3 regions of the Nocardia sp. NPDC004068 genome follow, and region 1 is predicted to be linked to each of the others. Evidence: riboswitches for the same ligand, from Rfam matches in the RefSeq annotation. Region 1 holds a riboswitch; each other region holds the start of a gene.

Region 1 (10,314 bases):
GGTCTGCGAATGCGTCCGCAGCGCAAGGGATTTCGGGCTCTTGGGATCGAACTTCGCGACCAGCTCGCTCCACAGCAGCCGCCCGGCGCGCAGCTTGGCGACCTCCATGAAGAAGTTCATCCCGATCGCCCAGAAGAACGACAGCCGGGGCGCGAACCGGTCCACCTCCATGCCCGCGTCCAGGCCCGCCTTGATGTACTCCACGCCGTCGGCGAGGGTGTAGGCCAGTTCCAGATCGGCGGTCGCGCCCGCCTCCTGGATGTGGTAGCCGGAGATGGAGATCGAGTTGAACTTCGGCATCTTCGCGGAGGTGTAGGCGAAGATGTCGGAGATGATCCGCATCGAGGGCTTGGGCGGGTAGATGTAGGTGTTGCGGACCATGAACTCCTTCAGAATGTCGTTCTGAATCGTTCCGGCCAGCTGCTCGGGCTTGACGCCCTGCTCCTCGGCGGCGACCACGTACAGCGCCAGGATCGGCAGCACCGCGCCGTTCATGGTCATCGACACCGAAACCTGGTCCAGCGGAATCTGATCGAACAGCTCCCGCATGTCGAGGATGGAGTCGATGGCCACCCCGGCCATGCCGACGTCACCGGTGACGCGCGGGTGATCGGAGTCGTAGCCGCGGTGGGTGGCCAGGTCGAACGCCACCGACAGGCCCTTCTGGCCCGCGGCGAGGTTGCGGCGGTAGAAGGCGTTGGAGTCCGCGGCGGTGGAGAAGCCCGCGTACTGGCGGATCGTCCACGGCTGGTTCACGTACATGGTCGGGTACGGTCCGCGCACGAACGGCGCGAGACCGGGCAGGCTGTCGAGCGGATAGCCCTCGGCCGCCACGGCGTCGCGGTCGGCCTTGGTGAACACCGGCCGCACGTCGATGCCCTCGGGCGTGGACCACAGCAGTTCCTCGGGGGCGTAGTGATTCGCCTCGGCGGCGGCGCGCAGGTGCGCCTCGACCCGGTCGGCGTCGACGTCCGCGGGCCGGGGACGGTCCAGCGGCACCTCGGCGAAACTGCCGATGACATGCCGGAATTCGCGTGTCGTCATCTATGCTCCCAGTTTCTCGAGCAGATCGGACAGGGCCGCGACCGCGTCCATGCGCAGGGTGAGGAATCCGTCCGGGCGTTGCGTGCCGGTGAGTTCGGCGACCGCCTTCTCCGGACCGGCCAGCAGCACCGTGGTGACCCCGGCGGCACGCAGAAGTTCCACGGCCGCACCGGCTTCCGCGGCGTAGCGGGCGTCGGTGCCGCACAGCACCGCCATGCGCACCCCGCTCTCGCGGGCGGTCGCGGCGATGGCCTCGACGGTGGCCGCGCCCGGGTTGGTGGTGTGGATGCCGCCGGAGGCGAGCAGGTTGGCCGCGAAGGTGACCCGCACATTGTGTTCGGCGATCGGGCCGAGCGGCACCAGCAACGCCTCGGGCCGGGCGCCGTGCTGCTCGAGGTACACATCGCTACGGTCCCGCAGCGCTTCGAAGGCCGCCCCGTAGCGGGCCACGTCGCCCGGGGTGCGGGCGGCCGCGGACAACGGCTTCTCGGCCAGATTGGGGAATTCGTTGACACCGGTGACCGCTGTCTTGCGGTGCGCCACATCGGAATCGCGCCGCGCCTTGGTGGCGGCGACGCGCTCGGCGAGCAGACCCGATTCCAGCGCGGCGAGATATCCGCCCGCGCGCTCGAGGTCCTGCATGAACGCCCAGCCCGCGGCGGCCAGCGCGTCGGTGTGGCTCTCGACGTACCAGGAGCCCGCGGCCGGGTCCTGCACGAAGCCCAGATGCGACTCCTCGAGCAGCAGCAGCTGGGTGTTGCGCGCCATGCGCTCCGAGAAGGCTTGGGAGACACCGAGTTCGCCGGGCGGCAGCGCCGCGTCGAACGGCAGCACCGTCACCTGATCCGCCCCGCCGACGCCCGCGCCGAAGGCGGCGAGGGTGGTGCGCAGCATGTTCACCCACGGGTCGCGCTGGCTGATCATGGCCGCCGAGGTGACCGCGTGCTGCGGCGCGTTGCCCAGCGAGGGCGCGCCCAGCTCGTGCGCGACGCGGGCCCACAAGCGCCGGGCCGCACGGAATTTCGCGATGGTGGCGAACTGGTCGTCGGTGGCGGCGAAGCGGAAGGCCAACTGCCGCAACGCGGTCGGCGCGTCCACTCCGGCGGCGGTCAGCGCCCGCAGGTACTCGAGGCCCGCGGCGATCGACGCGCCCAGTTCCTGCGCGTCCGAGGCTCCGGCGTTGTGGAACACGTCGCCCGAAACCACCACGGCGCGAACGGTTTCCGCGCGCCGCGCGGCGGTGCGGGCGAGCTCGACGGTGGCGTCGAGGTCGATGTCGTCGACGTGCGCGAAGCGGTTGGTCAGGGGGGCCGCGCCGAGCACGACGTGGATGTCGGCGCGGCGGGCGGCGGCGTCGTAGCCGTCGAGGGCCGCGAACACCCGCTCGGCGGCGGCCGCGGTCTCGGTTCCGGCCTCCACGGTCAGCGGGGCCAGTTCGAACAGCAGTCCGCGCAGCGCGGCGGGGAGGTCGGCCACGGGGACGCCGTGCGGTCCGGCGGTGAGCCATACCGCGCTCACGCCGTTCTCCAGGGCGGCGAGGATCTCGCGGTTGGTCTCGGCGGCGTCGCGGCCGCCGAAGCGGGCGCTCACGTGCCAGCCGCGGTGCACGTCGCGGGTGGCGTCGGTGCCTCGCACGAACGGAAACTCGCCGGGCAACGGCTGTTCGGGGAGTTCGTCGCGGCGGGTGTAGAGCGGGGCGACGGTCAGGCCGTCGTAGGTCGTGGCCGCGAGCAGCCGCTCCGGCTCGTCACCGAGTTCGGCCGGTTCCACCTTGCGAGACTTGGCCAGCACCCCGGCCACGCTCTGGCGCCACGCGGCGTACCCGGGAACGGAGTCCGCGCCCGGATCCGAATCGTTCGGCATCGCTGCTGTTACCTCTTCTCCTGTGTCCGATATTCCAGCTCTACCGGATACCCGCGCCCACCCCCAACCCTTCGCAGCGACTTCGCAGTCCGCTGTGCGAGTCGTTCACAGCGGGGCGACGGAGGTGTTCGAGCAGGTCGGACCCGCTCTAAGTGAACGTTCATTCGCTCTCGTCCCTCGATGTTACGCACACCACAGCGGCGGTTCGGGTGGCAGGGTGGGTGTTTCGCGGGGAGTTCGATGGATGTTCCGAACGCCGTTCCCTGCTCGCGGGCCGGTCCCGGTAGCCTCGGGGCCGTGCTGAGGAGATTCCGCGATCCGCGCGTGCTGGGGTTGCTCGCGCTCGCAGTGATCTTGATCGTGGTGGCGGCGCTGGCACCCCATCCCACCCCGCAGCAGATCCGCGACTGGGCGCAGTCGGTGGGGCCGCTGTTCCCGGTGGTGTTCTTCCTCGTGCACACGATCGTGACGGTCGCGCCGTTCCCGCGAACCGTGTTCACGCTCAGCGCGGGGCTGTTGTTCGGCCCGGTGCTCGGCATCGGTCTCGCGGTCGCCGCGACGACGGTCAGCGCGCTGCTGGCGCTGCTGCTGGTCCGCGCGCTGGATCGCGAACAGATCGCGGCCCGGCTCACCCATCCCGCGGTGCGCGCGGTGAACCGCCGCTTGGAGAAGCGCGGCTGGCTCGCGGTCGGCTCGCTGCGCCTGATCGCCCCCGTCCCCTTCTCGGTCATCAACTACTGCGCGGGCCTGTCCTCGGTCCGCCTGCTCCCCTACGCCCTGGCCACCCTCATCGGTGTCATCCCCGGCACCATCGGCATAGTCGTCCTCGGCGACGCCCTCACCGGCCGCACCAACCCCGCCCTCCTCGCCCTCTCCGGCATCTGCATCACCCTAGGCATCCTGGGCCTCATCATCGACGCCCGCTGGGCCGCACCGGAATTCGCCGACCCCCTCCTCCCCGAACCCCTCCTGGACCCCGACTCCCCCGAACCCGCCGACCCCCTGGCCTCCTGACAACCCCCAGGTACGGCAACCCAGCCGCACCCCTTATCGGAATCCGCACACCCTGCAAAGGGTGCGACGGCGAACAAAGGGTGCGGCTGGGGTGGTTCACCTTGGGATCCGGTCAGAGGGGGTGGTGCAGGTCATCGGGTTCGAGGATGAGGGCGACGAACAGTGGTGCGTCGACCGTGTCGGCCGGGGTGCCGGGGGCGATGTCGCCCAGGGTGGTCCAGCTGCGCCCGCTGTCGGACACGACGCTGACCTGACCGACCTCGCCGCTCACCACCCCGGGCCGGGGGATCGCCCTGCCGGACAAGCTGATTCGAGGATCCGACAGATCGATGGTGAGCCGCTCGCCGCGCCCGGGAATCAGGGGCCCGAAGGTCGGGGCGGGACCGGTGAGATGCACGGTTCGAGCGTCCCGCTCCCGCCGGTCGCGATACTCGGCGACGACCGCGGCCGACGCCTCCGCACACGACCGCACCCGCAGGCCCAGGACGACACCGCACACCTGCCGTACCGGCCCGTCGCCCGGCTGGTCGAAGGCACCCGATTCCGAGAAGCGTTCCATCACAGGCACTCTCGTGTGCTCCGCCGTCCCACCGATCGGACGCCAGGCGCCGTCGGAAAGCCGATACAGCACCGACTCCCGATACACCTCGACGATATCGGCGACGACATCCGGAGCCACCGGCCCCTCGTCGTGCCACGACGCGACCAATCGCACCGCTCGTCCCTCGGGATCACCGAATTCACCCGTCCACCGCGCCGACACCACCCCGAACCGCACCACCTCCAGCTCCCGATCCCACTCGAGCACCGGCGGCGCGGCGAACGTCTCCCCCTCCTCCGCCGGGAACGCGCTCACCCGCGCCCGCAGCACCCCGCCGACACGCGGAACCTCCCCACAACACCCGTACTCCCACGACGAGACGGAAACATGAATCACTTCGGTGTCACCGGACGGCACGACCATCATTCGACATCGGGAGAGAGACGACGCGACACGAAGGCCACGGATCCCGACGCACCCCGGCTCACCGTACCGTACGGCGGGCTCTCACAGGGGGACGGCGGTGCTGCGCAGGGTCCAGGTCGCGGCTCGGGCGTGGAGAGTGGTCGCGGTGGCGGGCGGAATGTCGATGCGCCAGAAGGATTTCGGTGGGGCGTCGAGGGTGCGGAGGACGACGGCGCGGACGACGGCGGGGTGCGTGACCGAGATGACGCGTTGCGGGGTCGCGGCGCGGGTCACGAGCCACGCGGCCACGCGGTCGAGGAGGGCCGTAATGGATTCGCCGCCAGGCGGTTCGAAGGTCGGATCGGTGAGCCAGGCCATGAGCGCGTCGGGCGGAAGCTCATCCATCGTCTTTCCGGCCCAGTCCCCGTGGTTCAGGTCAGCGAGGGCGGGATCGACGAGTGCGCCGGACGCCGAATCAGCGAGCCCGGAATTCGCGAGGCCCTGATTCGAACCGGCGGGCGCGCGATCAGCGGGGGCGGGACCCGTGATCGCGGTAGGCCCGCAATCGGCGGGCGCGCGGCCGAGGGCGAAGGCCGCGGCCGTCTGGCGGGTGCGGAGTTCTGGAGCGGTGAGGATGAGGTCGGCAGGGATGGGGCGGACGGTGGTGAGCGTGCGCTCGCCGTGGGGGTCGAGGGGTTCGTCTCGGGGGAAGCGGGCGGCTCGGACGGCGGGGGTGAGGGCGTGGGTGATCAGGGTGAGGCGGGTGGTGTCGGTCATACGAGGGGGGCGGGGGTGGTGTCGCCGCGGGCGGCCTCGCGGCCGAACAGGCGGGTGGTCGCCGAGGCTACGCCGACGCCGATGATCGTCCACAGGATCGCTTGTGCGGCAAGGGAATACAGGCGGAAGTGGTAGAGGTCGTCGGCGGGGAAGCCGGGGAAGACGATGCGGCCCGTGGGGTCGGTGAGGGGCTGGGGGGTCTCGGTGCCGGTGGCGGCGTTGGCCGACAGGTCGCCGAGGGCGGGCAGCAGGGCCAGCGCGATGCCGGTCACGACGACGAAGGCCGCGCCCGCGGCGACGGTCGCGGACCACGCGCCCAAGCGGGCGGACAGCTTGCGCCCCAGCCAGATCGCGGCGAACAGCAGCACGGCCGTGAGGACGACCGTCCCGAGATACAGCCCGGTGCGCTCCTCGATGGTGTCCGCGTTGCCGACCGAGGGCGGGTTGGCCGGATACTTCAGGAACGGCACCGCGTACACGACCAGGAACATCCCCCCGGCCACCAGCAGCGCCAGCGGCCGCGGCGCGAGCCTGCCGACCCGCCCCACCGCGAGCGCGTACACGACCGCGAACAACGCGCCCATGGCCGCGCCGAACACGATCACGCCGAACCCCAGACCCGTATTGGCCTGCACGGACCGGGTGAACAGCTCCGCGTCGTGCACGTGCGGCACCGAATGCCCGGCGGCGCGGTCGAGTTCGGCCTCGGCGTGCCCGCGGGCCTCCTCGTAGTCGATGGCCCGATCGATGATCGGTTCGGCCAGTACGCGGGCGAACAGGAACGCCAGCAGTCCGCCCAGCGCGCCGAACAGCACGCCGAGCCCGATGATTCGCTTTTCCATTGTGCGCGTGGGATTTCCGTGCTCAGTGGCAGGGGAAGCCGAGGAAGTGCCGCCCGTCGTGCACGAACTCGTGGACGTGCATATCGCTGCCGAACACCGACACCGCACCCTGATCGATACCGATGAAATACAGGGCCAGCAGCGCCAGCACGGTCGTGCCGACCAGCCACAGCGCGGTGCTCGGAATCGACAGCGAGACGGCGCGGGCGCCGGAGCGCGGAGCGTAGGACGTGGCCACGAGAACTCCTATCTGCGGGGGGATTTCGCGTCCCCGTCGGCTACAGAACAGTGCGATGCGAGGGTCTGACTCACACCCCGCGGGGTGATCACAGTGGCGCGACCGCTCCGGATTCTCACCGGATTCCTCTGCTCATCGCCTCATCACCATACGAGTTCGCCGACATATCGGTCAATCGGCCCGGTCGGGGCGGTATTCGGATCACGCTGATTCGCACCCTGGGGAAAGGCTCGCGCCCCGGGGAACATTGGTCACCGCCCGCTCCACCGACGCAAGGCCCCGACATGATCAGTCCCCGCCCGTTGACGCGCCGCCGCACGGTCGACCTCATGCGCGTCCCGCACGGCATCTGTCGCGCCTGACCGCCGGTCCGGCGACCGGCCGCCGCGCCCCTCTTCCGTGTCATCAGCGAAAGTTCCACCAGAATGTTGTCGTATCTCCGACGGCGGCTGCCCCGCGTCGCCGTCGCTCTCGCCGTACCCCTCGCCGCGACGCTCGTGGCCGCGTGCGGCTCCTCCCAGCCGGGCACCACCGCGGACGGTAAGACCGTGCTGCGTTACCAGGGCCAGACCGGTCAGGTCACGCCCGTCGAATTGGCCGCGGATCTCGGCTATTTCACCAAGGTCCAACTCCATTGGGAGGGCGACACCACCAGCGGCCCGGCCAATATCCAGGCCGCGGCGACCAAACAGATCGAATTCGGCAGCGCGTTCAACGGGGCCGTGATCAAACTGATCGCCGGGGGCGCGCCCGTGACCTCGGTGCTCAGCTCCTACGGCGCCGACGAGCAGTCGTTCACCGGGTACTACGTCCGCGACGACGCGCCCATCAAGTCAGCGCGCGACCTGATCGGCAAGAAGGTCGGCGTCAACACCCTGGGCGCACACCACGAATTCGTGACCCGCGAGTGGCTGCACCGGCAGGGCCTGTCCGACGCGGAGATCAAGCAGGTGCAGCTGGTCGTGCTGCCCCCGGCCAGCACCGAGGACGCGTTGCGCAACGCGCAGATCGATGTGGCGGCCCTGGGCGGGGTGTTCCGCGACACCGCGCTCGCCCGCGGCGGCCTGCATCCGCTGTACACCGACAAGGACCTGTTCGGCCAATTCGATTACGGCACATACGTTTTCCGCAACGACTACATCAAGCAGCACGGCGACGCGGTGGCCGACTTCGTGCAGGGCACGGCCCGCGCCACCCGATGGTTGCAGGTGACCCCGCGCGATCAGGTGGTGGCCCGGTTCGCCGACATCATCGCCAAGCGCGGCCGCAACGAGAACACGAATCTGCTCGCCTACTACCGCAGTTCGGGCATTCCGGTCCCCGGCGCCGCGATCGAGGAGCGCGAATTGCAGATCTGGATCGACTGGCTGGTCCGCAACGGCGAACTGCCCGCGGGCAAGGTCGTCGCCAAGGACGTCTTCACCAACAAGGACAACCCGTACGCGAACGGTACCTATCCCGCGACGAGCGGGCCCAACGGCGAGGCGGTGAACAAATGAGCACACCGGTGAAACTGTCCCTGTCGGGCGTGCGCAAGGAGTTCCGGGTGCGCGGGGAACGCGAGTCGTTCACCGCCCTCGAGGACGTCACCGTCGACGTGCGCGACGGCGAGTTCCTGGTCCTGGTCGGCCCCAGCGGTTCGGGCAAGTCCACGCTGCTGGATCTGCTGGGCGGCCTCGAACGGCCGAGCGGCGGACAGCTGCTGCTCGACGGCGCCCCCATCACCGGACCCGGCCTGGACCGCGGGATCGTCTTCCAGCAGTACGCGCTGCTGCCGTGGCGCACCGCGCGCGGCAATATCGAATTCGGTTTGGAGGCAAAGGGAGTCAAGCGCCGGGAGCGGCGGCGGCTGGCCGACGACTACCTCGACCTGGTCGGGCTGGGCGGATTCGGCGACCGGTATCCGCACGAGCTGTCCGGCGGGATGAAGCAGCGCGTGGCCATCGCCCGCAGCCTCGCCTTCGATCCGGAGGTGCTGCTGATGGACGAGCCGTTCGCCGCGCTCGACGCCCAGACCCGCGAGTCGTTGCAGGACGAGCTGCTGCGCATCTGGGAGGCCACCCGCAAGACGATCCTGTTCATCACCCACGGCATCGACGAGGCCGTCTATCTCGGGCAGCGGGTCGCGGTGCTCACCTCGCGGCCGGGCCGGGTCAAGGCCGTGGTGGACATCGACCTCGACCGGCACACCGCCGCCGACATCCGATCCAGCGAGCCGTTCCGCGAACTGCGCCACCACATCTGGTCGCTGCTGCACGACGAGGTCGAGCGGGCGCAGACCCTCGAACAGGCCGCCCTCGCCGCCACCGACAGGAGGTCCAGCCATGGCTAGCGCAGTGCAGGTCGCCGCCGACCGCGTCCGATTCGCCCCCGCCGCAACGGATCTGCCGTTGCGGGTGCTGCGGGGCGCCGGCTGGATCGCGTGGCGCGTGTTCAAACCCACCGTCGCGATCGCGTTGTTCCTGGCGCTGTGGGAGATCGCGCCGCGGGTCGGGCTGGTCGACGAGGTCTTCCTGCCGCCGTTCTCCACCGTGTTCCAGGCGGGCGTGGAGCTGATCCGCAACGGCCAGATGTGGGAGCACGTCTCCACCAGCCTGACCCGCTCGCTGGTCGGTTTCGTGATCGCGCTGGTGGCCGCGGTGCCGGTGGGTGTGGCCATCGCCTGGTACCGGCCGGTCGCCGAATTCCTCAGCCCGATCCTGGAGTTGTTCCGCAATACCGCGGCGCTGGCCCTGCTGCCGGTGTTCATCCTGATCCTGGGCATCGGCGAGACCTCCAAGATCTCGCTGGTGGTGTACGCGAGCTTCTTTCCGATCCTGCTCAACACCATCACCGGCGTCCGCACGGTCGATCCGCTGCTGATCAAATCGGCCACCTCCCTGGGATTCTCGCCGGTGCGGCTGTTCCAGAAGGTGGTGCTGCCCGCCGCGGTGCCGTCGATCTTCACCGGCCTGCGGATGGCGGCCTCGGCCTCGATCCTGGTGCTCATCGCCGCCGAAATGGTCGGCGCGCGTGCGGGTTTGGGCTATCTGATCACCGCCGCGCAGCAGAACTTCGCCATCCCGGACATGTACGCGGGCATCGTCGCCATCTCGCTGGTCGGGCTCGTGTTCAACGGGGTGCTCGTCACCGCCGAACGACGGCTGTCGCGCTGGCGCGCGCAGTAGAAGGAAAGCCATGTCTCGCAGAACCTTTCACCTCAACGCGTTCCTGATGGGCGTGGGGCATCACGAGGCGGCGTGGCGGCATCCCCGCACCGATGAACGGAATGTGCTCGACGTCAGGCACTTTCAGGAGTTGGGCCGCATCGCCGAACGCGGCAAGCTCGATTCGGTGTTCTTCGCCGACAACCTGGCGGTGGGACCGCGCATCGAACGCAACACCCTCGCGGTGTTCGAACCGGTCACGCTGCTCAGCGCGATCGCGGCGGTCACCGAGCACGTCGGGCTCATCGCGACCGCGTCGACCACCTACAACGAGCCGTTCAACCTCGCCCGCAAATTCGCCTCGCTCGATCACATCAGCGGCGGGCGGGCCGGGTGGAACATCGTCACCTCGGGCAACGAGGACGAGGCGTTCAACTTCGGCTA
Region 2 (10,314 bases), on a different contig from region 1:
CGCAGCGGCATGGACGATTCGATGATCGAGTACTCGTATTCGTGATTCGACGGCTCGAACTTCAGCAGCCGCTCCCGGACGAACCCGTCCGCCAGCGTGAGATATCGGACCGCGCCGACCTCGCGTGGACCGGGACCGTCCTCGATGCGGCTCGCCACGATGGCCGGATGGAATGCGGCCAGCCCGTCGAAGTCGTCGAAGAATGCCCACACGCGATCTATCGGCGCGTCGAGCACGGAACTGGCGAACGCGGTGTGTGTCATGCGTCAACGGTATCGAAGATCCCGGGACGCCAAAGGCGTTGTCGCCGAACGCGATCAGATTTCCTCGTCCACCCGGTAACCCGTCGGGGTGGCGACGATATCGAGGACCTCGCCCCGGGGTCGGCCGCAGCGGCGTTCACACCCGGACCAGTGCTGGCGGCTCGCCACCCGCCCGGACTCGATGGCGGCCGCGGCGTCGGAGCGGACATCGGTGTGCGATTTCGCGCAGCCGGGCCGCCCGGCGCACGCGGTGACCAGCAGCCAGGGTGACTCGGCGTCGAAGATCAGTCCCATCGGGGCGAGGACGCGCACGACCTGCTCGGCCGCCCACTCGTCCAGATCGGGCAGCACCAGACCGCGCCACGGTGTGATGATCACCGGACGCTCCACGGCCGCGAGGAATTCGGCGGTGTGGGCGGGTAGCCGGCCCAGGCGCACCCCCGCGCCGAGTGCGATCCGGTCGTCGTCCTGGGTGAACCAGCCGATCGGATTGTCTTGGCGCACGGCGATTTCCAGCGGTTCCGCCACCGCTTCCAGGCCGAGCGCCGCGAGGATCCGATCCGCGGCGTGCGGGATCTCGTGCAGCCGCCAGCGGTCGTCGCGGAGTTCTTGGAAGGTGTGCGCCGCCGCGATCAGCGTTGGTATCGCCTGCCCGTACCGAAGCCGTACCCCGCTGTCGCGTCCACCCAGCAGCAGCGCGAACTCGTCGGCGTCGGTGGCGTGCACCCCGATGTCGCCGCCGAGGCCGCTGACATCCCCGCGCCCGTCGTCGAGGGTGAACAACACCCGCCCCGGCAGCCCGGCCAACGCGGGCGCTTCGAGAATCGCCTCGTCGAGGCGGGGCACCAGATCCCGCACATCGGCCCATCCGCCCACCCGCCCCGACAGCGGGGAGGCCACGATATTGCGGACCCGCTCGTGGGTCGGGCTGGGCAACAGATCCGCGGTCGCCAGCCGCGCGGCGAGCGCCTCCGCGTCGTGAATCCGCCGCAACTGCGCATTGCCGCGCGAGGTCAGTTCCAGCGCGCCGTCACCCAGTTCGCTCGCGGCCGCCGCCAGCACCCGCAACTGATCCGGGCGCAGGATGCCGCCCGGTAGCCGGATGCGGGCCAACGGACCGTCGGCGGCCTGATGCAGGCGCAGGACGCCGGGGCAGGAGTCGGGTTCGGAGCGGTTCATGGCCACCCCAGACTACGGACACCCACCGACACCAACACGGCCCGGCAACCGACGGCTGGCCCGCTCGACGTCCTACACGTCGAAACGCCGATCCCGCCCCGCCCACGGCGGATCCGGAACATAGCTGTCCGACAACAGATGTGGCGTCTCGTGATGATCGACCCGATCCCGCCGCGCGGTCGACTCGAACACCAGCAGCCCCGTCACCGCCACCCCGGCGCACACCCCCGCGGCCGCCACCGCCAACCCTCTGTTGTTCCCCGCGGCAGCCGCCAGCGCCATGGCCAGCAATGCAACGGCAACCATCATGCACACAATTCCCGACCAGGCAGCGAATCGATTCCGCCTGGCCCACCCAGGTGAGTTCGGCATACCCACAGCGTACGCTCCGACCGGTCGGTCGAAAACACCCGAAACATCCCAAATCCCACCCACCCAGCCGCACCCTTTATTCGGATCCGCACCCCCTCCAGGCCCTGCAAGGGGTGCGGATTCGAATAAGGGGTGCGGCTGTGAAGAAGTCGTTGCGCGGGGTTCGCGCGGCATGCATCGTTGTCGGTGCGGGCAGCGGCCGGAAGCCGTGGCCCACCCGGGGGCGATGTAGCATCCGGGGGCTCGTCGACTACGAGGAAACCGGTGCAATTCCGGTGCGGTCGCGCCACTGTGACAGCCAGACCCTCTCGGCGAGCGCGAATCCGTGCTGGGCGCGTCACCCGAGGAAGGCCGAACCGTGATCCTGCTGCTGTCCACCTCCGACACCGACCTGTTGTCCGCCCGCGCCAGCGGCGCCGCCTATCGGCTCGCCAACCCCGCGCGGTTGCTCCTCGACGACCTGCCCGCCCTGCTCGACGGCGTGGACCTGGTGATCGTGCGCATCCTCGGCGGCCGCCGCGCCTGGGAGGAGGGCCTGGACGCGGTGCGCGCCAGCGGTATTCCGCTGGTGGCCCTCGGCGGCGAGATGGCCCCCGACGCCGAGCTGATGGAGGCGTCGACCGTGCCCGGCGGCGTCGCCGCCGACGCCCACAACTACCTCGCCGCGGGCGGTCCGGACAATCTGCGCCAACTGCACAACTTCCTCTCCGATACCGTCCTGCTCACCGGCCACGGCTTCGAACCGCCCGTCCACCTGCCCAACTGGGGCGAATTGCCGCGCGCCGCACGCGAATTCGACGATTCCGCGCCCACGGTCGCCGTGCTCTACTACCGGGCCCAGCACCTGGCGGGCAACACCGCCTACATCGACGCCCTGTGCGCGGCCATCGAGGACGCCGGGGCCCGCCCGCTGCCGCTGTACTGCGCCTCGCTGCGCACCGCGGAACCGGAACTGATCGAGACCCTGCGCGCCGCGGACGCGCTCGTCGTGACCGTGCTCGCCGCGGGCGGCAGCAAACCGGCCACCGCCGCGGCGGGAGGCGACGACGCCGCCTGGGACATCGGCGAACTCGCGGACCTCGACGTGCCCATCCTCCAGGCGCTGTGCCTGACCAGCGGTCGCGCCCAGTGGGCGGACAACGACGACGGCCTCACCCCGCTCGACGTGGCGACCCAGGTGGCCGTGCCCGAATTCGACGGCCGCATCATCACGGTCCCGTTCTCGTTCAAGGAGTTCGACGCCGACGGCCTGTCCACCTACGTCCCCGATCCGGAACGCGCGGCGCGCGTGGCGGGCATCGCGGTGCGGCACGCCCGCCTGCGCCACATTCCCGTCGAACGGCGGCGCATCGCCCTGGTCTGGTCGGCCTATCCCACCAAACACGCCCGCATCGGCAACGCCGTCGGCCTGGACACCCCGGCCAGCGCGATCCGCCTGCTCACCGAAATGCGCACGGCCGGTTACGATCTCGGCGCCCCCGGCGAGATTCCGGGCCTCGAGGAGCGCGACGGCGACGCGCTGATCCACGCCATCATCGCCGCGGGCGGACAGGACCCGGACTGGCTCACCGCCGAACAGCTCGAGGGCAACCCGATCCGCATCGGCGCCCGCCGCTACGCCGCCTGGTTCGACACTCTGCCCGAGGAACTGCGGGCGGCCGTGGTCGAGGCGTGGGGTCCGCCGCCGGGCGAACTCTACGTCGACCACTCCGCCGACCCGGCGGGCGAAATCGTCATCGCCGCACTGCGTTTCGGCAATGTCGTGCTCATGGTGCAGCCGCCCCGCGGCTTCGGGGAGAACCCGGTCGCGATCTACCACGATCCCGATCTGCCGCCGAGCCACCACTACCTGGCCGCCTACCGCTGGCTCGCCGATCCGGACGGGTTCGGCGCGGACGCCCTGGTGCATCTGGGCAAGCACGGCAATCTGGAATGGCTGCCGGGTAAGACGCTGGGCATGTCGGCGGCCTGCGCCACCGACGCCGCGCTGGGTGATCTGCCGCTGATCTACCCGTTCCTGGTCAACGATCCGGGCGAGGGCACCCAGGCCAAGCGCCGCGCCCACGCCACCCTGGTCGACCACCTCATCCCACCGATGGCCCGCGCCGAGAGCTACGGCGACATCGCCCGGCTCGAGCAGCTGCTCGACGAACACGCCAACATCTCCGCGCTCGACCCGGCCAAACTGCCCGCGATCCGCCAGCAGATCTGGACACTGATGCGCGCCGCGAAGATGGACCATGATCTGGGCCTGACCGAGCGCCCCGACGAGGACTCCTTCGACGACATGCTGCTACACGTCGACGGCTGGCTGTGCGAGATCAAGGACGTGCAGATCCGCGACGGCCTGCACGTCCTCGGCCAGGCCCCGGTCGGCGAGGGCGAGCTGGACCTGGTCCTGGCGATGCTGCGCGCACGACAGCTCTGGGGCGGCGAGATCGCCGTGCCCGGCCTACGAGAGGCATTGGGACTCAACGAATCCGGCACCGAGTCCCGCGACCGCGTCGACACCGTCGAGGCACACGCCCGCACCCTGCTGTCCGCGTTGCAGGCCACCGACTGGTCACCCGACGCAGTCGACGAGATCCTCACCCGCCTCGTCACCGCCCCCGGCACCCCCGACCTCGATCGCGTCCCCGCCCCCAGCACCCCTAACCCCAGCGCCTCCGACCCCAGCGCCCCCGCCCGCGTCCCCGTCCCGGCGGACCGGCTCGACGCGCTGCGCGCGGTGCTGCGCTTCGCCGCTCTCGAGGTCGTGCCGCGGCTGCGGCAGACGGGGGTGGAGATCGACCGGATCCTGCACGCCCTCGACGGCGGTTTCGTTCCGGCCGGGCCGAGCGGTTCGCCGCTGCGCGGCCTGATCAATGTGCTGCCGACCGGGCGCAACTTCTACTCCGTCGACCCCAAGGCCGTGCCCTCGCGGCTGGCATGGGAGACCGGGCGGGCCATGGCCGACTCACTGCTGCAACGGTATCTGGCCGACCACGGCGAGTACCCGCGCTCGGTGGGTCTGTCGGTGTGGGGCACCTCGGCCATGCGGACCTCGGGAGACGATATCGCCGAGGTGCTCGCGCTGCTGGGCGTGCGACCGGTGTGGGACGAGGCCAGCCGCCGGGTGACCAGCATCGAGGCCGTCGACCTCGCCGAACTCGACCGGCCCCGCATCGACGTCACCGTCCGCATCTCCGGCTTCTTCCGCGACGCGTTCCCGCATGTGGTGACGCTGCTCGACGACGCGGTGCGCCTGGTCGCCGAACTCGACGAGCCCGCCGAGGCGAATTACGTTCGCGCCCATGCCCGTGCCGACCTCGCCGAGCACGGTGACGCTCGGCGCGCCACCACTCGTATCTTCGGCTCCAAGCCCGGCACCTACGGGGCGGGCCTGCTGCAACTGATCGACTCCAAGAGCTGGCGCACCGATGACGACCTCGCGCAGGTGTACACCGCGTGGGGCGGCTACGCCTACGGCCGCGACCTCGACGGCGCCCCGGCGGCCGACGATATGCGCAGTGCCTACCGCCGTATCGCGGTGGCCGCCAAGAACACCGACACCCGCGAACACGACATCGCCGATTCCGATGACTACTTCCAGTACCACGGCGGCATGGTCGCGACCGTGCGCGCGCTCACGGGTAAGGATCCGGAGGCGTACATCGGCGACAGCACCCGCCCCGACGCCGTGCGCACCCGCACCCTGTCGGAGGAGACCACCCGCGTGTTCCGGGCCCGGGTGGTCAACCCGCGCTGGCTCGAGGCGATGCGCCGCCACGGGTACAAGGGCGCGTTCGAGATGGCCGCGACCGTCGACTACCTGTTCGGCTACGACGCCACCACCAATGTGGTCGCCGACTGGATGTACGAAAAGCTCTCGGAGAGTTACGTTTTCGACGAGGTGAACCGCAAGTTCATGGAGCAGTCGAATCCGTGGGCGCTGCACGGCATCGCCGAACGACTGCTCGAGGCCGCCCAGCGCGGGCTGTGGGAGCACCCGGAGGCCGAGACCCTGCGGCGGCTCCAGCAGGTGTATCTGGAGACCGAGGGCGAGCTGGAGTAGGCCGGAAAAAATATTCGAGAATTCGTGCGCGCGGATGTCGAGAACGTGTCGGCGGCTCCGTCCCAGGGGTACGAGCAGCCGATGACGGCGGCTCGACCACCTCGACACCAGGAGCGATACCCATGGAACAGCACGAGATCACCGAGATCCTGAACCGGCCGATCAGCCGGGAGTTGCTGGCCCGCGACCTGACCCGGCTGGCCTACGTCGCCACCGACGGCACGCCGCGCAGCATCCCGATCGCGTTCACCTGGAACGGTTCGCGGATCGTCCTGTGCACCACGAAATACGCGCCGAAACTGCCCGCGCTGCGCCGCAATCCGATGGTCGCCCTCACCATCGACACCGAGGTCCACCCGCCGAAGATCCTGCTGCTGCGCGGGCGCGCCGAACTGGACGTGGTCGACGGCATCCCGGAGGAGTACCTCCAGATGAACGGCACCTACGAGATGACCCCCGAACAGCGCGTCGCCTGGGAGGCCGAGATCCGCTCGCTCTACGACGGCATGGTCCGGATCGTCATCACCCCGACCTGGGCGAAACTCATCGACTTCGAGACCACCCTGCCCAGCGCCGTCGAGGAACTGGTCCGGCAGCGAGCCGAACGGCAGGACGCCTGAAACCCGCACGGACAGCACGACCCACAGACCGACGAGGAGAAGAACGATGGCGAAGTACTTGCTGCTCAAGCACTATCGAGGCGCCCCGGCCCCGGTCCACGACGTGCCGATGGACCAGTGGACCCCCGAGGAGGTGGCGGCGCACATGCAGTACATGGCGGATTTCGCCACCCGCCTCGAGGCGACCGGCGAATTCGTCGAAAGTCAGGCGCTCTCCCAGGAGGGCACCTTCGTCCGCTCGGACGGCGAGGGCCGACCGCCGGTCACCGACGGGCCGTTCGCCGAGACGAAGGATCTGATCGCGGGCTGGATGGTCATCGACGTCGACAGCTACGAGCGTGCTCTCGAATTGGCCGCCGAACTGTCCGCGGCCCCCGGGGCGGGCGGGAAACCGATCGGGGAGTGGCTCGAACTGCGGCCGTTCTTCGAGGCGATGCCCACGGTGACGGAGTGAACGAGGCGCTGCTGCGGGAGCTCGTGCCCGCGGTGATCGGCGTCCTCGTCCGGCGCGGAGCGGACTTCGCCTCGGCCGAGGACGCCGTCCAGGAAGCGCTGATCCGCGCCCTGGCCACCTGGCCCGACGATCCGCCGCGCGATCCCAAGGGCTGGCTCGTCGCGGCCGCGTGGCACAAGTTCGTCGACGCCACCCGATCCGAGAACGCCCGGCGCGGAAGGGAACTCGCGACCGAGGCGGAGCCGCCGCCCGGACCGGTGCCCGGCGGCGACGACTCGCTGTGGCTCTACTTCCTCTGCGCGCACCCCTCGCTGTCACCGAGTTCGGCGGTCGCGCTGACGCTACGCGCGGTCGGCGGTCTGACCACCCGCCAGATCGCGGCCGCCTACCTCGTGCCCGAAGCGACCATGGCCCAACGCATCAGCCGAGCCAAACGCCGCCTCGCGGGCCTGCCGCTCGACCGCCCCGGCGACCTGCCGACGGTGCTGCGCGTGCTCTACCTCGTCTTCAACGAGGGTTACAGCGGCGACGTCGACCTGGCCGCCGAGGCGATCCGCCTCACCCGCCAACTGGCCGCGGCCACCGACGATCCCGAGGTCGCGGGCCTGCTCGCCCTCATGCTGCTCCACCACGCCCGCCGCACCTCCCGGCTCGCCCCCAGCGGCCGCCTGATCCCGCTGGCCGAACAGGACCGAACCCGTTGGGACACAGCGCTAATCGCGGAAGGCGTGACGATCCTGCAAGCCGCCCTGGCCCGCGACCGCCTCGGCGAATACCAGGCCCAGGCCACCATCGCCGCCCTCCACGCCGACGCCCCGAGCGCCGCCGAGACGGACTGGGTGCAGATCGTCGAATGGTACGACGAACTCCTGCGCCTCACCGACAGCCCGGTGGTCCGCCTCAATCGCGCGGTCGCGGTAGGGGAGGCCGACGGGGCGCAAGCGGGCCTGGCCGAATTGAGCAAGGTCGCCCCCGACATCCCGCGCTACACCGCCGTCCACGCCTACCTCCTCGAACGCGCGGGCGACCTCCCCCGCGCCGCCGACTTGTACGTCCAGGCCGCCGAGGCGGCGACCAACGCGCCGGAACGAGTCCACCTAACCCGCGAGGCGGCGCGGGTACGACAACTCCTGCGGTGACCGACCGCGCGAGTTCCCCACTCCCGCAGGGTATCCGGGCGATCGTCCGGACCGGTCGGGAACCGGTCCTACCGTATCCCGCCCGAACGTGGCGGCGGAGCTCTCGGTAAGACGACACGCCCTGATTCGCCGAGGCACGAACGTCGCCCCTGACTCCGCTGCCCCCCGAAGCGCGGGCTGCGACGGTCTCGCAAGCCGGAGGAGGATGAAGACGGAAGTCGCTCGGGCACAGGCCGATCGGCCCACCCGGCATCAGGCGCATCCTCTCTCTCCACGGCAGGTGAATGACATGACAATGGTGAAATACGCCGCCGCGGCGGCGTTATCGACAGCCGCACTGGCCGTCGCGGCCGCCACGGCACACGGCGAAGCGGGAGTATCGGCGGTCCCCGTGCTCAGCGGCGCCGATCACGGCGTCGGCTACACCGCCGCCATGGCGCGGGATCGGTCGAGCGCCACGGTGACTCTCGACTCCGGCAGCTTCGTCGCGACCGCGGCCGGGCTGTCGGTGCGGGCGCCCGACGGCTCGATCATCGCCACGGTGCCGACCGCCGTGCACACGGTCACCGGTCAGGACGTCCTGGTGACCCCGGAGGTCGACGCCGCCGCGACGACCCTGACGCTGCGCCCGGTCGGCGCGGCCGTGCCGGAAGTCGCCGCGCCGCAGTTCATCGCGGACACCCAGACCATCGTCGGCGGTGTCCTGCTCGGCTGCGCGATCGGCGCCCTGATCGGATTGGTCTTCGCGATCGTCGGCATCATTCCCGGCTGTGTGATCGGCGGTATCATCGGCGGCGTCGTGGCCGCGAACCAGCCCTAACCCGCTCCGGACGCGAATTCGGCTGCGCGCCGGAACCTTTCGGCGACGCGGCGCAGGTGCTCGGCCAGCTCCGGCGAGTCGAGCACCTCGAAATCGGTGTCGAGCAGGCCGAGATAATGCGTCAGCGCGGCCGCGGAGTCCGAGCCCACCTCGGCGATACACCGGTCCGGTCCGTCGGCTTGGACTGCGATGGCGGCGGGGAGTCTGTCGCGAATCGCCGTGGCGGAGGCGTGCACTCGCACCCGGGCTCGGAAACGCCATGTCGCGGTGTCGATGCCGCGTTCCAGATACCGGGCGACATCACCCTCGGGGGAGGGCCGCGGGGTGAACCGCGGTCCGGTCGGCGTGCGCGGGGTGAGCCGATCCGCCCGGAACGTCCGCCAATCGTCGCGTTCGACATCCCAGGCCACCAGATACCAACGGCCGGAACGATGGACGAGCCGGTCTGGTTCGACGACCCGCGCCGACGCGTGCCCGGAATGATCCCGATAGTCGAAACGCAACCGCTCCCGCGCGCGGATCGCGGCGGCGACCTCCGTGAGCACCCCGGCGTCCACCGTCGGCCCGACGCGGGGGATGTGCACGATCGCCGCCAGCACCGTGTCCATCCGATGACGCAGCCGCGGCGGCATGAGGTGCAGCAATTTCGTCAAGGCCCGCAGCGAGGTCTCCTCGACGCCGGTGACCGCCCCGCCTGCGGCCGTCCGCAACGCCACCGCGACCGCTATCGCCTCCTCGTCATCGAGCAGGAGCGGCGGCAGTGCCGAACCCGCACCCAGTCGATACCCGCCCGCCACACCGGGCGTAGCCGTCACCGGATAACCCAGGGCGCGTAGCCGTTCCACATCGGTGCGGACAGTGCGGGTCGACACGCCCAGTCGCCGAGCCAGCTCGGGCCCAGGCCAGTCGGGGCGGGCCTGCAACAGCGACAGCAGCCGGAGCAGCCGCGCGGAGGTTTCCAACATCCCCCGAGATTGGCACGAATCGCGGAAGAAAGTCTTCCGCGATCCTTCCTAGCGTGGGAATCATGACGAACTCCTCCGACATCCGACCCTTCCGCATCGAGATCCCGACGTCCGAGATCGACGATCTGCGCGAGCGACTCGCACGCACCCGCTGGCCGGACCCGGTACCCGGCACCGAATCCGATTGGGCGCGAGGCATTCCCGTGCACGCGGTCCGCGAGCTGGCCGAGTACTGGGCGAGCGGTTTCGACTGGCGCGCGAGGGAGGCCGAACTGAACGTCTTCCCGCAGTTCACGACCGATATCGACGGCCAGACCATCCACTTCCTGCACGTCCGCTCACCCGAACCCGACGCGCTGCCCTTGCTGATCACACACGGCTACCCGAGTTCGTTCGTCGAATTCGTGGACCTGATCGGCCCGCTGAGCGATCCGCGCGCCCATGGCGG
Region 3 (10,314 bases), on a different contig from region 1:
TGATTCGGTGGTCGTCGTGGGTGACGGCGGCGGCGCCTTCTCCGCCCACGTGCATTGCGCCGACGCGGGCGCGGCGGTGGAGGCGGGGCTGGCGACCGGCGCGTTGAGCAAGATCCGGATCGAGGGCCTGGCCGTGAATCCCCTTGCGGTGCAAGGCTCCGGCGAACGCGGGATTCTGGCGGTCGTGCGGGGCGCGGGCGCGGCGCGGCTGTTCGAGGACGCGGGCGCGACGGTCCTGGACGGCGAGGTGACCGCCGAGGTGCTGCTCGCCGCCATCCGCGCGCTGCCGCATCGGGAGGTGCTGGTGCTGCCCAACGGCGCGCTGCCCGCCCACGAACTGGTCGCCGTCAGCGTCGCCGCGCGCGACGGGCGGCGCGAGGTGCTCATGCTGCCCAGCGGGTCGATGGTGCAGGGTCTGGCGGCGCTGGCCCTGCACGACGCGGGCCGGATCGCCGTCGACGACGCCTTCACCATGTCCGAGGCCGCCGCGGGCACCCGCTGGGGCGCGCTGCGCATCGCGACCGAGCGGGCCCTCACCATCGTCGGGACCTGCGGCGAGGGCGACGGGCTCGGCCTGGTCGGGCACGACGTGGTGGTCATCGACCCGGACCTGCGGGCCGCCGCGCGCACCCTGCTGGACCGGATGCTCGGCCTCGGCGGCGAACTGGTGACGCTGCTGCTGGGCGCGGACGCCCCCGCCGGGCTGGCCGACGAACTGGCCGAACACATTTCGGCGACCTTCCCGGGCGTGGAGGTCGTCTCCTACGACGGCGGCCAGCCGGTGGACCTGGTGCAGATCGGGGTGGAATAGATGGCGACTCTGGGCGACCGGCTCGATCACGTGCTCGGGGTGAAGGCGGCCGAACCGCTGGCCGACGCCTTCGACATGCACACCGTCGAGGATCTGCTGCGCCACTACCCGCTGCGCTACGCCACCCAGGGCCAGCCGCTCACCGAGGAGGCCCCCGAGGAGGGCACGCACATCACCGTCGTCGGCCGGGTCACCAAGACCGAGCTGCGGCCCATGCGCCAGCGGCGCGGCAAACTGCTCAAGGTCGAACTCGACACCGGCTCCGCGCGCCCGGTGGAGATCACCTTCTTCAACGGCGACAAGGTGAACTACCTTGTGAAACAAGGCGTTCGGGCGATGATGTCGGGCACCGTGCACTGGTGGCGGCCCGACCGCTGGAACCTCTCGCACCCCTCGTACCTCATCCTCCCCGAGGCGGGCGAGACCATCGAGAACCTCACCTCGGTGCGCGGCGGCGGCAGCCTGCGCGGCCTGGCCGAGAGCGCGAAAGGCGCTGCGGGCGTGGACGTCTCGTTCTTCGAACGCGAGTTCATCCCGGTCTACGCGGCCACGGCCAAGGTGCAGAGCTGGGACGTGCTGGCCTGTGTCCGGCAGGTTCTCGACCAGCTCGACCCGATCGATGACCCCCTCGGCCCCGAGATCCGCGCGGAACACGCGCTGATGGCGATCTCCGACGCGCTGCGGCTGATCCATCTGCCCGAACGCAAGTCCGATATCGAACAGGCAAGGGAGCGTTTGCGTTTCGACGAGGCGCTGGCCTTGCAGCTGGTGCTCGCCGAACGCCGCCACGACGTTCAGGGTCGCACCGCCCCGTCGTGCCCGCCCCGTCCCGACGGCATCGCCGCGGCCTTCGAGGAGCGGCTGCCGTTCGAGCTGACCGCCGGGCAGCGGAAGGTGATCGGTGAGATCTCCGACGATCTCGCGCGCACCCAGCCCATGCACCGGCTGTTGCAGGGCGAGGTCGGTTCGGGCAAGACCATCGTCGCGCTGCACGCCATGCTCCAGGTGGTCGACGCCGGATTGCAGTGCGCGCTGCTGGCGCCTACGGAAGTGCTTGCCGCACAGCACTATCGGTCGCTGCGCGCGATGCTGGGCGATCTCGGCACGGCGGGGGAGCTGGGCGCGGACGAACGGGCCACCAAGGTCGTGCTCGTCACCGGTTCGATGCCGACGGCGACGAAGAAGGCGGCCCTGCTGGACGCCATGACCGGCGAGGCGGGCATCGTCATCGGCACGCACGCGCTGATCCAGGACGCGGTGGAGTTCCACGCCCTGGGCATGGTGATCGTCGACGAGCAGCACCGGTTCGGCGTCGAGCAGCGGGACGCGTTGCGCGCCAAGGCGAAAGGCGACACCAGCCCGCATCTGCTGGTCATGACCGCGACGCCGATCCCGCGCACCATCGCCATGACCACCCTCGGCGATCTGGAGACCTCCACGCTGACCGAACTGCCGCGTGGCCGGTCGCCGATCACCACCCGCGTGGTGCCCGCGCGCATGAAACCGGCGTGGGTGGAACGGGCCTGGGAACGCATCCGCGAGGAGGTCGGCGCCGGACGGCAGGCGTATGTGGTGTGCTCGCGCATCGGCGACGAGGACGACGAACCGAAGGGCAAGGGCCGCAAGGCCAAGGCCGCCGAGGACAAGGAACAGCCCACCACCCATTCCGCGGTCGACGTCTACGAGACATTGAGCGCGGGACCGCTGGCCGGGCTGCGCGTGGGTCTGCTGCACGGCCGCCTGCCCAACGACGAGAAGGATCGCGTCATGCGATCGTTCAACGAGGCCGAGATCGATGTGCTGGTGTGCACCACGGTCGTCGAGGTCGGGGTGGACGTCCCGAACGCCACCGTCATGGTCATCGTCGACGCCGACCGCTTCGGCGTCAGCCAGTTGCATCAGCTGCGCGGCCGCGTCGGCCGTGGCAAACATCCCGGCCTGTGCCTGCTGATCACCGAGACCGGGCCCATGGGCACCGCCATGGCCCGCCTCGAGGCCGTCGCCGCCACCCTCGACGGCTTCGAACTCTCCGTTCTCGACCTGCGGCAACGACGCGAGGGCGATGTCCTCGGATCCGCGCAGTCCGGCACCGCCCGCAGCCTGCGCCTGCTCTCCCTGCTCGACGATCTCGAAGTCATCACCGCCGCACAGCAACTCGCCCGCGACGTCGTCACCGCCGACCCCGGCCTCCGCGACCACCCCGGCCTCGCCTCGATGATGCGCGCCGCCGTCGACTCCGAACGCATCGAATACCTCGCCAAATCCTGACGGGCGCCGCCACTTCGACCGGAATCCGCCCGGGGGGCCGCGGTCTGTCGGGATGCTCGGGTCTCCTTGTCCGACCGCAATCAGCCCCGGGGCCGGGGTCTCGGGGTGCTCGGGTCTCCTTGTTCGGCCGGGGACCGCGGTCTGTCGGGATGCTCGGATCGCTCCTTGTCGGTGGGTGATGAGATGCTGCCGGATGGGAGTATGCGGCGAAAGGAGGCGCGGTGGTAGCGATCGAAGTCGGAGGGTGGGGGAGGACGGCTCTGCCGCAGCTGTTTTCGCGCTTGCCGGTGCGGCAGGGAGTGGGCGGGGTGCCGCCGACGCTGCTGGTGCTGGCGGGGATCGTGAGCGTGCAGTTGGGGGCGGCGCTGGCGACGCGGCTGTTCGTGGCGACCGGGCCCGCGGGGGCGGTCAGCTTGCGGTTGTTCTTCGCGGGGATCGTGCTGCTGCTGTTCTGGCGGTCGGGGCTGCGGGTGGGGCGGCGCGCGGTGCCCGCGGTGCTCGGCTTCGGGCTGGTGCTCGGGCTGATGAACCTCTGCTTCTACGAGGCGATCGACCGGATTCCGCTGGGTATGGCCGTGACCGTCGAATTCCTCGGACCGCTCGGGCTCGCCCTCGCCGGGTCGCGGCGCTGGGTCGATCCGGTGTGGGCGCTGCTCGCGGGCGGCGGCGTGCTGTTCCTCACCCGCGCCGACGGGCCGGTCGCCTGGACGGGAATCGGCTTCGCGCTGGCCGCGGCGGTCTGCTGGGTCGGCTACATCCTGCTCAGCGCCAAGGTCGGCGAAACCACCAGCGGCGGTGGCGGTTTGGCGCTGGCCATGGCGTTCGGCGGCCTGATCGTCGCGCCGGTCGGCATCGCCGACGCCGGGGCCGCGCTGCTCGATCCGACGGCGCTCGCTGCCGGATTCGGGGTGGCGCTGCTGTCGTCGGTGGTGCCGTATTCGGTGGAACTCGAGGCGCTGCGCCGCATTCCGCCGCGGGTGTTCGGGGTGCTCATGAGCCTGGAGCCGGCGGTCGCGGCGCTCGCGGGCGTGGTGGTGCTGGGGCAGTTGATGAATCTGCCGCAATGGGCCGGAATCGGTTGTGTGGTCGCGGCTTCCATCGGCGCCACCCGCAGCGCGAAACGGTGATCAGCGCGCCGCGCGCGGATACGGCAGATCAATCGAGCTGTTCTCCGCGATCGCGAGCGGCCGCCCGATCTGCGGGAACGCCCGTTGCGGACAGGCCGCGCGCTCGCACACCTTGCAGCCCGCCCCGATCGGGACGGCCGCGGAGGGATCGTCGAGTTGCAGCCCCTTCGAATACACCAGCCGGTCGGCGTATTCGATATCGCAGCCCAGTCCGATGGCGAATTCCTTACTGGCCGTGCCGAATCCGTGCGGGCCGGGATTGGCCGTGCGCGCCACCCACAGATAGCGCCGCCCATCGGGCATCGACGCCATCTGGGTGAGGATCCGCCCCGGATGCGCGAACGCCTCGTGCACCACCCACAGCGGGCAGCTGCCGCCCACGCGCGAGAAGTGGAACGCCGTCGCGGACTGCCGTTTGGAGATGTTGCCCGCCCGATCGGTGCGCACGAAGAAGAACGGCACCCCGCGCTGCCCCTGCCGTTGCAGGGTGCTCAGCCGATGACAGACCGTCTCGAAGCCGACCTCGAAACGCAGGCTGAGCAGGTCGATGTCGTAGCGCAACTCCTCCGCCGAGCGCAGGAACCTCCCGTACGGCAGGATCAGCGCGCCCGCGAAGTAGTTGGCCAGGCCCACCCGCGCGAGTCCCCGCGATTCGCCGGTCAGCGCGGGCGTGTCGCCGAGGATCTCGTCGATCATCGGGCCGTAGAGCAGGAAGGCCAGCGTGGTCGCGATCTGAAACGCGCGCTGCCCCGGGCGGAGTCGCCGGGCCAGGGTCAGGGTGCGGGTCTCGGGCTCGTAGTACCGCTTGGGGATGTTCGGGTCCGCGCCGTCGCCGCGCACCAGCACCGTCACGCCCGCCTTCTCCTCGGCGACGCGCGCGAGTTGCCGGTCCAGCGAGCCGACCGACAGCCCGCACTCCTCGAACAGGCGCTCGGCGGCGAGGTCGAGCTGGGCGATGTGATTGTGCTGGTCGTAGAAGAAGTCGCGCACGTCCTCGTACGGCATCGGCACCCCGGGCGCGCCGGTCGGCGTCGCGACCTTGGACGACAGCAGGTCGAGCTGATCGGTCGCCGCGCGTAGCCGCCGGTGCATGGACACGATCGTCTTGGCGACCTCGGGTAGCCGCGTGGCCAGATCCTCGACCTCGGCCGCGGGCGGCGCGGTCCCGCCCGCCGCCTCCACGAGCACCTCGTGCAGATCCGAGACCAGCCGCGCGTCGGAATCGGCGGCGAAGAACTGGACGTCGAGGTCGAAGGTCGAATTGAGCTTCAGCAGCACCGGAATCGTCAACGGCCGCTGATCCCGCTCGAGCTGGTTGAGATAGCTGGGCGACAGGTCCAGCGACTTGGCCAACGCGGCCTGGGTCATCCGCCGTTCCTCGCGCAACCGCCGCAGCCTGGCTCCCGCATACATCTTGCGCACGAGCCGATGCTACCCACCCGCCTTCGCAATCATTGCAATATCCCCGGCAGGTCCCCCCAATTCGATCATGGCCCGGCGTTTTGTACCAAACGCCCCCTGCGTAGGGTGCGAACCTATGCCACGGCCCGCGAGACGGCGCCGGTCGGCGCGTCGGGCCGCCGACCGGTCCGCACGAGCAGGCGGCTACTGCAGCGCGACTTTGCCGCCGCCCGAGAACATCGAATCGTGCAGCACGATGTAACGAGGCACGGCATCGGCGGGGAGGTCGAACACGACCTGGGCGGTGACCTTGTTGCCGGGATTCACCGAGGCGTAGAGACTCGTGTCGGGCTGGAGGTTGATCGCCGCCGCGCCGTCGTTCTCGAATTTGCGCCCGCTCTGATCGAAGACGTATTGATCGGACGGTGAGAAGCCGTGCGGCTTATCGGAAGTATTGGTGACCGTCATCGTGACGATCGTGTAGGCCCCCTGGGCGGTCCGCCGCAGGAAGGGGTTGTCCCCGACCACCTTCAGTCCGGTCTCGACGTTGGTCACCACGAACTCGAACTTGCCATCCCGAACCGGGGTGTTCAGGCCGGGGAGTGCCGCCTCTTGCTTCGGCGGCGGTGCCGCGTTCGTGCCCTGGTTGTCGGCCTGCGCGGCGGCGGGTGCGGGTCGAGCGGTCGCCGACGAGGCTGTTTTCGTGTCCTTGCCGCCGACCATCGCGCCGATGACGCCGAAACCGAAGCAGCCCAGGATGATCACGCCGAGGACGATCAGCAGGACGCGCCCGGGACCCGCTCCCTTCTTCGGCGGCATCCCCGGATAGGGCTGCACCGGTTGCCATCCCGGAGGCGGTGATCCCGGCGGCGGCCATCCAGCGTTGGTCATTACTCCACCCTCTCGATTGTGCTGCTGCTCACAGACTTTGCCGAAGCACATCGAGGGGATCGCGGGGTTCGTTACAGGCGTCGGACGACGGGACGGGCTCCTCGTTCTCGGTCCGAGAGCGAGGAGCCCGTGTGCTCTAGCGCAGAGAATGAGCCGCCCGCACCATGTTTCGCAGCGACGCCTCCACCTCGGCAGGCCCTCGCGTCTTCAGCCCGCAGTCCGGATTGACCCAAAGCCTCTCGGCGGGAACGGCTTTCAGCGCCGCCGTCAGTGAGGCCGTGATCTCCTCGACCGAAGGCACACGGGGGGAATGGATGTCGTACACTCCCGGCCCCACGCCCAGATGGAATCCGATCGTGTCGAGGTCGTCGAGGACCTCCATTCGTGATCGCGCCGCCTCGATGGAGGTGACGTCGGCGTCGAGAGCGGCTATGGCGCCGATGATCTCGCCGAACTCCGAGTAGCACAGGTGGGTGTGGATCTGGGTCGCGTCGGACACGCCGCTGGTGGCGAGGCGGAAGGCGCGGACGGACCAGTCGAGGTAGTCGGGCCGGGCGGCCGCGCGCAGGGGGAGGAGTTCGCGCAGGGCGGGCTCGTCGACCTGGATGACGCGGATCCCGGCGGACTGGAGATCGACCGTCTCGTCGCGGATGGCGAGCGCGATCTGCCCGGCGGTGTCGGCCAGCGGCTGGTCGTCCCGGACGAAGGACCAGGCCAGAATGGTGACAGGACCGGTGAGCATGCCCTTGACCGGCTTGTCGGTGCGCGACTGCGCGTAGGCGATCCAGTCGACGGTCATCGGCGCGCGGCGCACCACGTCGCCGTACAGGATGGGCGGGCGAACGCACCGGGTGCCGTAGGACTGCACCCACCCGTTCACGGTCGCGGCGAACCCGTCCAGCTGTTCGGCGAAGTACTGCACCATATCGTTGCGCTCGGGCTCGCCGTGCACGAGGACGTCCAGGCCCAGCCCCTCCTGCAAGGCGATGACCGCGTCGATCTCGGCGCGCATCCGTCGCCGGTACTCCTCGGCATCGATCTCGCCCGCGCGAAACGCCGCGCGCGCCTTGCGAATCTCGGACGTCTGCGGATACGAGCCGATCGTGGTGGTCGGCAGCGGCGGCAGGTTCAGCCGATCCCGTTGCAGCGCACGGCGTTCCTCGGCAGGGGCGCGATGGTGGGTGCCGAGGGCGGCGAGGCGGGCCCGGATCCGGTCGTCGTGCAGCCGGGGATCCGCGCGACGGCTCGCCGAAGCCCTTCGCGCCGTGGCCAATTCGTCCGCCACGGCGTCCGTACCGGAACGCAGCGCGGTCGCCAGGGTGACCACTTCGCGAACCTTCTCCGCACCGAAGGCCAGCCACGAGCGCAGGGCCGGATCGAGATCGGGCTCGGCGATCAGCGAATAGGGTACGTGCAGCAGCGAACTCGACGTCGACACCGCCAGCTCGCCGACGCTGCCCAGCAACGTTCCCAGCGTGCCGAGCGCGCCGTCGAGATCCGCCCGCCACACATTGCGCCCGTTCACCACGCCCGCGACCAGCAGCTTGTTCGCCAGCGCGGGCACGGCGGCGATATCGTCGACGGTGGCGCCGCGGGTGAGATCGACTGCGACGGCCTCGATATCGGTCGCCGCGAGTGCCGCCAGGGCCGGTCCCGGGCGGCCGAAATAGGTGGCGACCAACAGGGCCGGACGTTCGGACGCCTCGGCCAATCGGCCGTAAGTGTCACGCACCGAGTCGATTTCGTCCTCGGTCAGATCGGTGACGAGGATCGGCTCATCGATCTGCACCCACTCGGCACCGGCGGACGCCAACCGCGCCAACAGCTCTCGATACAGCGGCACCAGATCCGCGAGCCTGCTCACCGGTTCCGTGCCGTCGACGCCCTTGGCCAACTTCAGAAATGTCAACGGCCCCACCACAACCGGGCGCGCGGGCACGCCCAGCTCGCGTGCCTCCCGCAACTCCGCGAGCACCTTGTCCGGCCGCAGCGCGAAGACGGTGTCCCGGCCGATCTCCGGAACCAGATAGTGATAGTTCGTATCGAACCACTTCGTCATCTCCAGCGGTTCGATCGACTCCGCCCCGCGCGCCGCGGCGAAGTACCGGTCCAGCGGGTCCTCGATCCCGGCGACCCGAGACGGCAACGCGCCCAACAGGACCGCGGTGTCGAGCATCTGGTCGTAATAGGAGAAGGTGCCGACCGGCACCGAGTCCAGCCCGGCGTCGCGCAGCGCGGTCAACTGAGCGCGCCGCAGCGCCGCGGCGACATCGTGCAGTTCGGCGGCGTCGATCCGCCCGGCCCAGTAGCCCTCGATCGCGCGCTTGAGTTCGCGCCGCGGACCGATGCGCGGAATGCCGAGAACCGTTGCGGTGAACGGCGTGTGGGAAATCTGAGTCACGGTGTTCTCCAGTACTGGAAGTCACTGGTCACCGCCCTAACGGCAGACGAAGCCCCGAAACGCAGTGCCCGTCCGCCCGATCCACGAGGCGGTGGCCGCCGGGTACGGCGTACCCGGCACAGTCGGCAGGTCTTCGGACTCGCGGGCGCGTCTTCGTTCCTACTGGCCGTCGCTTCCCAGGTCGAACCCAGTGCGTGTGACGGCGGTCGTTCCCACTCACCGCTGCGGGACAGTCCCGGATTCCCACCGGGTTCCCTCTCGCCGGTCCGGGGACCGGCTCGACACCGCACTCCGACGCTCGGGGCTCCAACTCGTCGGCGCGGTGAACCAGCTGCGTCCTCGAGCATAAGCTACGGAGCCGTTGACACAACTTCGCAGAAGTCGGGGCTACCCCTGTGAGGATCGGTGCGAAGGCGTCATCGACGTCCGGCCCAGGTCGCGAGGCAGGTACCTTAATATAATGTTCTCCAAAGTGCTGGTCGCCAATCGCGGTGAAATCGCCATCCGGGCCTTCCGTGCCGCCTACGAACTCGGCATCGGAACAGTGGCGGTTTTCCCGTACGAGGACCGTAATTCGCTGCACCGGCTCAAGGCGGACGAGTCCTACCAGATCGGCACGGCCGGCCATCCCGTGCGCGCGTACCTGTCGGTCGAGGAGATCATCAAGGCCGCCGAGACCGCCGGGGCCGACGCGATCTACCCCGGTTACGGTTTCCTGTCGGAGAACCCGGACCTCGCCGCGGCCTGCGCCCGCGAGGGCATCACGTTCATCGGGCCGTCCGCCGAAGTGCTCGAACTGACCGGCAACAAGGCGCGGGCCATCGCCGCCGCGCGGGCCGCCGGACTGCCCGTCCTCGATTCCAGCGCGCCCTCGGCCGATGTCGAGGAACTGCTCGGCGCGGCGACGTCCATGCGGTACCCGATCTTCGTCAAGGCCGTCGCGGGCGGCGGTGGGCGCGGGATGCGGCGCGTGGCCGAGGCGGGGCAGCTGCGCGATTCCATCGAGGCCGCCATGCGCGAGGCCGAGTCGGCGTTCGGCGATCCGACGGTGTTCCTGGAGCAGGCGGTGGTCAACCCCCGCCACATCGAGGTGCAGATCCTCGCCGACCAGCACGGCGATGTCATGCATCTGTTCGAGCGCGACTGTTCGTTGCAGCGGCGGCATCAGAAGGTGATCGAGCTCGCGCCCGCGCCGAACCTGGATCCCGAACTGCGGCAACGGATCTGCGCCGACGCGGTGGCCTTCGCGCGGGAGATCGGTTACAGCTGCGCGGGCACCGTGGAGTTCCTGCTCGACGAGAGCGGCAACCACGTCTTCATCGAGATGAACCCGCGCATCCAGGTCGAGCACACGGTCACCGAGGAGATCACCGATGTCGATCTGGTGGCCGCGCAGTTGCGGATCGCGGCCGGTG

What was found. A riboswitch is a leader RNA that binds a small molecule or an ion and turns the genes downstream of it on or off. The one in region 1 is predicted to bind cobalamin.
Region 2: it holds a riboswitch for cobalamin, as region 1 does, so the genes downstream of both, cobN (cobaltochelatase subunit CobN) here and ACFYTQ_RS15950 (CbtB-domain containing protein) in region 1, are expected to answer to the same signal.
Region 3: it holds a riboswitch for cobalamin, as region 1 does, so the genes downstream of both, metE (5-methyltetrahydropteroyltriglutamate--homocysteine S-methyltransferase) here and ACFYTQ_RS15950 (CbtB-domain containing protein) in region 1, are expected to answer to the same signal.

Annotation. Positions count from the first base shown of each region.
Region 1 is NZ_JBIAMW010000005.1:514,161-524,474, reverse strand. It holds gene scpA (methylmalonyl-CoA mutase) at 1-1,044, opposite strand, end outside; gene ACFYTQ_RS15975 (methylmalonyl-CoA mutase family protein) at 1,045-2,907, opposite strand; gene ACFYTQ_RS15970 (TVP38/TMEM64 family protein) at 3,205-3,921, shown strand; gene ACFYTQ_RS15965 (hypothetical protein) at 4,034-4,879, opposite strand; gene ACFYTQ_RS15960 (histidine phosphatase family protein) at 4,970-5,644, opposite strand; gene ACFYTQ_RS15955 (CbtA family protein) at 5,641-6,486, opposite strand; gene ACFYTQ_RS15950 (CbtB-domain containing protein) at 6,509-6,724, opposite strand; cobalamin riboswitch at 6,766-6,900, opposite strand; gene ACFYTQ_RS15945 (ABC transporter substrate-binding protein) at 7,150-8,223, shown strand; gene ACFYTQ_RS15940 (ABC transporter ATP-binding protein) at 8,220-9,056, shown strand; gene ACFYTQ_RS15935 (ABC transporter permease) at 9,049-9,891, shown strand; gene ACFYTQ_RS15930 (LLM class flavin-dependent oxidoreductase) at 9,902-10,314, shown strand, end outside.
Region 2 is NZ_JBIAMW010000002.1:157,330-167,643, forward strand. It holds gene ACFYTQ_RS04845 (SRPBCC family protein) at 1-263, opposite strand, end outside; gene cobG (precorrin-3B synthase) at 318-1,448, opposite strand; gene ACFYTQ_RS04855 (hypothetical protein) at 1,515-1,751, opposite strand; cobalamin riboswitch at 2,017-2,141, shown strand; gene cobN (cobaltochelatase subunit CobN) at 2,173-5,868, shown strand; gene ACFYTQ_RS04865 (pyridoxamine 5'-phosphate oxidase family protein) at 5,991-6,488, shown strand; gene ACFYTQ_RS04870 (YciI family protein) at 6,535-6,942, shown strand; gene ACFYTQ_RS04875 (RNA polymerase sigma factor) at 6,939-8,081, shown strand; gene ACFYTQ_RS04880 (hypothetical protein) at 8,371-8,901, shown strand; gene ACFYTQ_RS04885 (helix-turn-helix transcriptional regulator) at 8,898-9,866, opposite strand; gene ACFYTQ_RS04890 (epoxide hydrolase family protein) at 9,929-10,314, shown strand, end outside.
Region 3 is NZ_JBIAMW010000001.1:122,825-133,138, forward strand. It holds gene ACFYTQ_RS00610 (DAK2 domain-containing protein) at 1-811, shown strand, start outside; gene recG (ATP-dependent DNA helicase RecG) at 812-3,079, shown strand; gene ACFYTQ_RS00620 (DMT family transporter) at 3,301-4,206, shown strand; gene ACFYTQ_RS00625 (short-chain fatty acyl-CoA regulator family protein) at 4,207-5,628, opposite strand; gene ACFYTQ_RS00630 (DUF4352 domain-containing protein) at 5,812-6,498, opposite strand; gene metE (5-methyltetrahydropteroyltriglutamate--homocysteine S-methyltransferase) at 6,635-8,890, opposite strand; cobalamin riboswitch at 9,006-9,192, opposite strand; gene ACFYTQ_RS00640 (pyruvate carboxylase) at 9,360-10,314, shown strand, end outside.